4 regions of the Bacillus daqingensis genome follow, and region 3 is predicted to be linked to each of the others. Evidence: predicted binding sites of a transcription regulator. Region 3 holds the regulator's gene; each other region holds the start of a gene.
What was found. Region 3 encodes Rex, which represses fermentation and respiration genes when NADH is low (regulators of the CRP and FNR family bind a similar motif). Its sites were predicted from a motif close to TTGTGAAATATTTCACAA; they were not measured.
Positions count from the first base shown of each region.

Region 1: the regulator Rex is predicted to act here: its motif matches at 850-867, upstream of ACFO4L_RS07915 (AtpZ/AtpI family protein).
Region 2: the regulator Rex is predicted to act here: its motif matches at 799-816, upstream of ACFO4L_RS01315 (formate/nitrite transporter family protein).
Region 4: the regulator Rex is predicted to act here: its motif matches at 1,257-1,274, upstream of ACFO4L_RS07375 (DoxX family membrane protein).

Region 1 covers NZ_JBHSGK010000005.1:338,007-340,210, forward strand. The annotation lists gene upp (uracil phosphoribosyltransferase) at 1-429, shown strand, start outside; gene ACFO4L_RS07915 (AtpZ/AtpI family protein) at 1,108-1,359, shown strand; gene ACFO4L_RS07920 (ATP synthase subunit I) at 1,343-1,714, shown strand; gene atpB (F0F1 ATP synthase subunit A) at 1,772-2,204, shown strand, end outside.
Region 2 covers NZ_JBHSGK010000003.1:45,351-47,554, reverse strand. The annotation lists gene ACFO4L_RS01320 (thermonuclease family protein) at 20-550, opposite strand; gene ACFO4L_RS01315 (formate/nitrite transporter family protein) at 880-1,662, shown strand; gene ACFO4L_RS01310 (AzlD domain-containing protein) at 1,960-2,204, opposite strand, start outside.
Region 3 covers NZ_JBHSGK010000007.1:10,833-13,036, reverse strand. The annotation lists gene ACFO4L_RS08160 (MDR family MFS transporter) at 1-736, opposite strand, end outside; gene ACFO4L_RS08155 (redox-sensing transcriptional repressor Rex) at 885-1,523, opposite strand; gene moaC (cyclic pyranopterin monophosphate synthase MoaC) at 1,545-2,039, opposite strand; gene ACFO4L_RS08145 (ATP-binding cassette domain-containing protein) at 2,169-2,204, shown strand, end outside.
Region 4 covers NZ_JBHSGK010000005.1:211,605-213,808, reverse strand. The annotation lists gene thrB (homoserine kinase) at 1-172, shown strand, start outside; gene ACFO4L_RS07375 (DoxX family membrane protein) at 532-1,053, opposite strand; gene ACFO4L_RS07370 (hypothetical protein) at 1,529-2,204, shown strand, end outside.

The DNA.
Region 1 (2,204 bases), on a different contig from region 3:
GCCGGCAAAAAGCTCGGCATCGTCCCGATTCTGCGCGCCGGTCTCGGCATGGTAGACGGCATGCTGGAGCTCATTCCAGCTGCAAAGGTCGGCCACGTCGGTCTCTACCGTGACCCGGAAACGCTCAAGCCGGTCGAATATTACGTGAAGCTTCCAAAGGACACGAGCGAGCGTGACTTTATCGTCGTTGACCCGATGCTTGCCACAGGCGGATCGGCGATCGAAGCGATCAACGTCATGAAAAAGCGCGGCGCTCAAAACATTAAGCTTATGTGCCTCGTCGCTGCACCGGAAGGCGTCGAAGCGATGAAGGAAGCCCACCCTGATGTGGATATCTTCCTCGCAGCACTTGATGAAAAGCTGAATGAAAAAGGCTATATTGTTCCAGGTCTCGGCGATGCCGGCGACCGTTTGTTTGGAACAAAGTAAAAGTCGCAAGGCAGAAGCTCTGTACGAGGGCTTCTGCTTTTTTTATAGTGAAAAACGATTAATGAAAGTGTTCAACTTTTCGGAGTAAATCATCAACATTGCCTGCAAAAGCTTCAACTTTTCCTCTGAAAGCTTTATCATTGGCAAGCAACTGTTCACGAGCATCAACGTAAGACTGTTATAACGAAAAAAGCATCATTTACACCCGGCAAATGATTAACTTCAGCATGCAAACATTCAACTTTTTCTGCACCGCCCAAATAAGCGCCTGCTGCCGACACCGCAAACCGTGTTCTTCTTCAAAATAGCAATTTTCTTACCCTCTTTATACAATCGTAAACCACATTCTGGCTTATCTGCCGAATGGATTTTCCTGTAAGCCGGCAGAATTCCTGCTGTCACAGGCAGAGAGCCTGATTCTTCACAAAAAATTCACATTTAATTTTCTCCCACATATAAAAGACATTTTTCACAATCTTATGTATAATAGGAGGCGTGCGAAAAAGGTTTGGGACGGAATCCGAGGGGTTCTGACGAGGCAGTCGGACATTGCACAAGCCCTTGATACGTCGGCATTGTTGACGTTTTCACTGTGTTGACAGACAGGGGGGCGTGTTGTACGATGACTAAGGGTATCGGGTGAACAATCCATTTTTTGTGAGCGGGGAGTCATGCGGTATGCCGAACGAGCCAAAGCGATCACCTTATCGATCCGTTTTGAAAGCCTTTGCGCTTATGTCGACGATATCCTCCTATATAATAGGAGCGGTATTGGTAGGTGTCTTTGGTGGCAGATGGCTCGATCAATGGCTAGGAACCGGCAGCGTTTTTCTGATCACTCTGCTTCTGGCAGGACTGATCACAGCGATGTACGGCATTTACACCACAGTGATGAGATTTACGGAGGACAACGATGACAATGATGTATAACCTTGCCAGACGCTACACAATTTACACGGCGGTTATCATCGTCCTGTTGCTCATGACTGCTGCGGTGACGTCGTTTTCGACGTTTTTCCTTGGAATGGCATTCGGTACGGCGGTTAGCCTGCTGAATCTCATCAGTACATATTTCCAGACGAAGCGGGTGCTCGACTCGCACGCTTCGGGCAGGTACAGGTTTTCTATCGGAACGCTCGGCAGGATGGTTGGTGTCATCATCGCATTAGTTATTGCGCAAGCTTTTCCCCAGTATTTCGATATGATTGGTGTAATTGCAGGCCTCGCAGTTACGTATGTCATTCTTCTGATTGATCCCATTTTCCAAAAAAAACATTTCCAGTAGTGCGGCTTTTGCAAAGCGGAACCGTCTGAAATGCATCAAAGAGAGGTGAATTTACGATTGGATAATCAATTCTTAACGGTCGATCTGTTTGGTATTCCGTGGATGACGGTCAACGTGCCGAACATTCTGCTGATAACCGCAGCGATGACCATCGTCTTTTTCGTCGTATTCTTTATGACACGGCGCATTGAGATGTATCCGACCGGCGCGCAGAATGCCATTGAGTATCTCGTGCAGTTTATCAAAAACATCATCAGCAGTACGATGGACTGGGAACGCGGCAAAAATTTCTTTATGCTGGGCATCACGCTCATCCTCTACGTGTTCGTTGCGAACATGATGGGTGTTCCGTTTGAGCTTGCGACTGCCGGAGAGCACTACGTCTGGTGGAATTCCCCGACATCAAATCCGGTTCTGACCCTTTCGCTTGCCCTGTTCGTGATCCTGCTGACGCATTATTACGGCATTAAGCTGAAAGGTCCGAAAGAAT
Region 2 (2,204 bases), on a different contig from region 3:
TACAGCTTTAGCTGAATCGCTACTCCCACATCCGTATCCCGCGCTCTCTGGCTTCTTCCTCGACTGCGCGCAGGTCTGCTTCATACTTGTCGTCCGGCGGATAGACGACGACTTCGGCAAGACCGAGAGCGAGCAGCTTCTCCTGAAACATCGTACCGTCTTCCAGATAGACGTAGGCGAGCGTTCGGTCAAACCGATCAACCGTAGTTTCATCCTGCTCCAAATAGACGGTTTCTCCAAGCAGTGCCTGCCTGGCAAAAATAGCGGCCTCATCGCCCCACGGCTCTGATTCACAGGTTGGCGGGTCGTGACCGTGACAAATTTCCGGTGCATCGACCATGTACGGACGAATCCGTTCTTCCCCTTCTCCTGCAATGACAACATCAAACGTATCTCCGTCTACGACGTGCGTAACCGTTCCTTCGCGAATATCTTCCTGTTCGATCCGATCCACATATGTATGTAACTCAAACTCCAGCTCAAACGTTTCTTCTTCCGTATGGATTCCGCAAGCTGTCAGTAAACAAACAAGCGCGAGCAGTCGTTTCACGTGCATCTCCCCTTTAGCTTATTGTAGCGAAAGCGGACCTTGTGCGCCATGATAGAAGGCTCCATCGATTTTCTAAATCGCCGCCATGGTTTAAAACGGAAGGGAATAATGATGCTTATCTTCGTCATTGTATTTGTTCTGCTCCTGCACGTCAGTGGCATATTTTATGATGTTTTATCGTCAAAAGATGGGTTACGTCGCCTATCCTTGCTCCTTATTGGTATTTCTTTTCATGTAAGGGCTGTCACTTGTGAATCTACTCACATTACTCTTTCTTTTTCTCTATTCCCGGCGTAAAGTGGAATACAGAGATGGAGGGATGACGTATGATGGAGAGCCAGTCGCTGGAGCAGGTCGAGCAGGTCTCCCAAAAGAAAGAGAAGATATTTAGCACAGGGAAAATTCGTTATTTAATACGAGCGGCGCTTGCAAGCATGTTTATCGGCTTTGGTGTGATCGTCGCGTTCCGAACGGGCAGCTACTTTTATCTGGCTGAGTCTCCATGGGCCTATCCAATGGCCGGGCTTACGTTCAGTGTCGCCATCATTTTAATCGCTTACGGCGGTGCCGACTTATTTACAGGGGATACCTTTTATCACACGTACGCCGCCATCCGGAAAAAAATGGCTTGGGGCGTCGTTGGAAAGCTGTGGACGTTTACGTATATCGGCAACATCATCGGTGCTGCAGCCTTCGCCCTGCTGATTTACACGACCGGGCTGTTCAGCGATCCTGAGATCAGTGCCTTTCTGCTGACGGTCACCGACAGTAAAATGACCGATCCGGTGTCCGAGCTGTTTTTCCGGGCAGTGCTCTGTAACTGGCTGATCTGCATGGCCTTTTTCGTGCCGATGTCGATGAAGGATGATATTGCGAAAATGGCAGCAATGGTGCTGTTTGTGTTCTGCTTTTTTATCTCCGGCTATGAGCACAGCATCGCCAACATGTGCACCTTCGCGATCGCGCTCGTGCTCGACAATCCCGGAGCTGTCACACCGGAAGGCATCGTCCGCAATTTAATCCCCGTCACCGCCGGCAACATTATCGGCGGCGCCATCTTTATGGGGCTCGTCTATTACTACATTAACCGGCCGTTTATTAAAGACAGCTGATCGAAAGCCGCTTCGGGATGGAAGCGGCTTTTTTAGTACATGCTTGTAGTACGGCATACAGCTCCACCACTTACGCATAAATGCACTTTCCATACGCATACAGCTCCACCGCTTACGCATAAACGCCCCTCTTATACGCATATACCTCCACTACTTACGCATAAATGCCCCTCTCATACGCATACAGCTCCGCCACTTACGCATAAACACTCTTTCCGTACGCATAACTCCCTCTCCCCTGCGAATAGGATCAGCGGATTTGCTTTTCCAACGAAAAAAGCTCCCGTTTCGGGGAGCTTACGTGATGATATGCACGCCGGTTAACAGCAGGATTGTGCCTGCAACGACGGCTAGAAGCGGTGCGCCGGTGTAAGCGATCAAAAAGGCGATGACGCCGCCTAACATGCCGTACCAGATCGTTTCCTGCGCATACAGAATACCTGGAAAGATGAGGGCGCCGAGCACGGCGTACGGCACGTGTGAGAGCATACGGCGCAGCCAGTCAGGCCAGTTTTCTGTAGAAAGGGCGATCAGCGGCAGGA
Region 3 (2,204 bases):
CAATTCGCGTAAACAGAACAAGCAGAGCAAGCCCGACCGCCACGAGTGAGAGATTGACCGGATTATACAGCTGAGCCAGCTCATTCATACGCCCGAGCGCAAATAGAATCGCGCCGACGCCGGCCGTCACTGTTAGAAAGCCCGGCAGGTCGAAGCGGATATCATCCACCTTTTTCGTCTGCCGCAGATAGCGCCAGGAGAAGGCGAGACCTAATATCCCGGTTGGCAGGTTGCAGAGAAAGAGCCACTCCCACGTGCCAAATTCGATAATTATTCCGCCAAGCGTCGGTCCAATGGTCGGCGCCATCATGGCGGCTATGCCCCAGACGCCGGTCGCAAGCCCGCGCTCTCCCTTTGGGAACACTTCAAAAATAAGCGCGAGCGAGAGCGGCATCATAATGCCGCCCCCGACGCCTTGAAGCCCGCGGAAAAAGATGAGCGAGCTCAAGTCCCACGACATGGACCCAAGAACGGAGCCGGTTAAAAAAATTGCGAGCCCGACCATGAACAGCTGCTTTTTGCCGAATTTATCACCTAAATAGCCGGTGAGCGGCATCGTCATGCCCATGACGACCATAAAGATCGTAATCACCCAGCCTGTCGCGACGGCTCCGGAGTCGAACACCTGCATCAGGTGCGGGACAGCCGGATTCAACATACTGTTATTTAAAATGACTGTAAATGTACCGAGCAGCACTGATATGACGACGAGCCACTTTTGAGGTATACGTGCCATGATGTCACCTTCATTTTCTTTCGATTAACGAATCTTTTTCTATCCTATCATAAATGCATGCCCCTTTGCCCCAAGCCGCGATTGAGACTCCGGCTTTCCTTCATTATAAAAACCGCCCCGTTTCCGGGACGGCTCGGTTTCAGCTTTATTACGAAAGCGGATAATGCTTCATAAAGTAAATCAGCGACTGCAGCTCAACGGAGAGGTCAATGTGGTGGACGCGGACGTGATCCGGCAGCGACAGCCTTGCCGGTGTGAAATTCAAAATCCCTTTGATGCCGGCTTCGACAAGCTCCTCTGCGATTCCCTGCGCGTACTGGGACGGCACGGTCAAAATCGCCACTTCCACTTTTCCTTCAATATGCTTGCCGAGGTCTTTAAAATGATGCACCGGCACCTCGCCAATCACTTCTCCAACCACCGATTCGTCGACGTCAAACGCCATCTCGATACGGGTATTATTGCTTTTGCTGAAATTGTACTTTAAAAAGGCTGTGCCGAGATTTCCGACGCCGACGAGCGCTACCTGTGTCAGCTCATCCTGGTCGAGTGTCTTGCGGAAAAACGAAAGCAGATAACTGACGTTATAGCCGTAGCCTTTTTTACCGAGCGCACCGAAGTAGGAAAAATCGCGGCGGATCGTGGCAGAATCCACCTTTACTGCTTCGCTCAGCTCAGACGACGACACGCGGTGCTTACCGGATGCCTGCAGTCCTTCTAAAAAGCGGTAGTACAGCGGCAGCCGTTTAGCGGTCGCCTGCGGTATTTTTGCCTGATCAATATCCATCATTCCATATCCCCCTGTCCTTTAGCGGTCGCTGCTCTCTCGTGAGAAGTCGCCGCTTTTGCCGCCTGTCTTTTCTTTCAGGTAGGTCGGACCAATGACCATTCCTTTATCAACGGCCTTGCACATATCGTATACCGTAAGCGCTGCAGCGGATGCGCATGTTAACGCTTCCATTTCGACACCGGTTCTTCCTGTCGTTTTAACAGCTGCTTCTATCTTCAGTGTATATGTTTGTTCCTTCACAATCCAGTCGAAAGAAACATCCACGCCTGAAAGCGGGAGCGGATGACACATCGGGATGATGTCTGCCGTATTTTTAGCTGCCATAATGCCTGCAATTTGCGCCACCTGCAACACATCTCCTTTGCCGATTTGCCCAGCGCGGATCTTCGTATATATCTCTTCATTAACCTCCACGCTTGAAAGCGCCCGGGCTGTCCGCTTTGTAATTTCCTTATCGGAAATATCCACCATGCGTGCCCTGCCTTCTTCATTAAAGTGTGTTAAGTCACTCATGCTTCCACCTCACATTTCCACCATCCATTGTACACTATTCGCTTTTTCAATGCATGCTTTGCCTGTGCAAGGCAGCTCATGTACACTGGAGAAGGAGAAGAACGAACTGACAGAAGAGGATGAACCGCCATGATATTACTGCAATGCTCGCAGCTGTCCAAGTTT
Region 4 (2,204 bases), on a different contig from region 3:
GCTGAGCGGCGCCGGTCCGATCATTTTGTTTTTTATCCCAAAAGGAAAAGGCAAAGAAGTGCTGCTCCAGCTCCGTTCCCACTATCAGGAGCAGGCAGTGGAACAAGTCGAAGTCGACGCAGGAGGCTCCTTCGTGGAGGCGATCCCCTGCCGCGAAGCAGTTCGACGATAGAACGTGACGAAAAGCCCGAAGCCGCGCGTTGCGGCCTCGGGCTTTTAATGTGTATGAGGGGGAACGGACTGACGGCCGGCTGGTGAAGATTAATCAGTTGAGGACGGAGAATGAAAAGTTGGAAGGCTGAAATGAAACGTTTCTGTCCCCAAATAAAAACTTTCATCAGCGTGTTCCAGTCATCAGGAAGCTTCCGGCTCCCGGAAGCGATCCGACATTACAAACACTTGGCTACATGGAGAAAAATACTGCACCTCCTTTCTGCCTCGCTGCATGCGTTTAAGACGAAACATACACATTTTCACAAGGCAGCACGCATGGAAAAACCGGAAGCTTCAGTTGCTCCCGGTTCTCTTTCACTATGCGGCTTTTGGACGGCGGCTCTGCGGCATCCGCTTCTGGATCCAGTCGCGGCCCAGTAGGTGGGTGCGCAGGTAAGGAATCACCCAGCGGTCCCCGCCGAAGCGGCCTGCGTTGGCACCCGCAGCGAGAATGAAGATGGTAACCAGGACGAGCAAAGGATTCGTAGAGATCGTTCCAGCGAACAGGAAGGCGAAGTTCATCACAATTCCAAAGAACGCAGCAGCAGTAGTGAACACACCGAGGATCAGTCCCAATCCGACAAGCAGTTCACCCCAGGCGACCATAAAGCTGAAGAGGCCGGCATTCGGCAATGCTATATGTTCAATAAAGGCGTGGTAGGTAGGATATTGTGCGGCAACATCAGCATTGGCTACAACGCCCTGCAGATAGCCGGAAGCATCAAATCCTCCAACTACCTTGCCCCATCCTGCAGTCAACCAGGCCCACCCTAGATACAGGCGGAGAAACGTGAGAATACCAGCAGCAATTCGATTGTTCCGTAAGAAGTCCATAAACATGATTAATTCCTCCTAAGATTGTTATAAGTTTGGTTTGGAAGAAAAGCTGCTCACGTTTCTTGTCCATGATGGACGGAACAAAGTGCTTCCGGCTCTGCGCGCTGGGATGACCGGATGTTAGTTTGTGAATTAGTGAGCAACCTTTCTATAGGTATACTATAGCACACACTTGTGAATTAGTGAGCATAAACCTTGTGTCTAATTTGTGAAATATTGAGCAAATAATTCGGCCGTGAAAATCTGCACATTTCTAAACACTTGTTCTTCCCAATCTTTCACAAAAGACAGTTCGACCAGAAGCAAAAGTAGTTGATCGATTTGAATGATTAAATGCTATCCAGGAGGCGAAACGCGTTTCATATGAAATAGTGCACGAAACAAACGAAACAATAGTAAATAACCCTTTCTTTTTTACTCACTTACTCCCATAATGTAGTAGGGTTATATTATTTTATTACTAAAATGGGTTGTCTTTTTGAGGAAAGCAGTTTTTACAACTACGATTGGTGTTGCTCTTCTACTCACAGCATGCGGGGATGCTGAGAATAATGGTAACGCAAATGAGAACGAAGCTAATGCAGCTTTGGATAACAATGAGAACGATATGAATAATGACGATGTGCATGAGGACAATAATGAGCAAGATAACGAGAACGAAGAGTTAGAAGAAGAAAACGAAGAAAATGCTGAAGCTGATGAAGAAATGAACGGAAACGAAGAAGACGCTGCAGATGAAATTGCAGAAGACGGTTGGGAAACAGAAGTTGGGGAAACGATTGAAAATGAAGGTGGGACGTTTACCCTTCATGCAAGACAAGATGATATTGATACAATTGAAACTGGGCCCGTTGTCATTGATATTGAACAAGTAAATGCGCAGTCTGGTGAACTGTCTCAGCAAATGGCTGACATGCTGGAAACGGAAGAGCTTGAAATGATCCAAATGGATCTTACTGTCGAAAACACTGCAGATGAAGATATCACTTTCTACGTTTCTCAAGCAACGATCGCTACGAGTACTGGAGAGCAGCTTGAATCAGATATGTGGCTCTCCGATCATATCGATGGTGACATGATGTCAGGAACTTCTCACAATGGTACCTTCTTCTTCGTATTAGAAAACTCTGCAGCGGAAGATGTTGAAAGCGTTC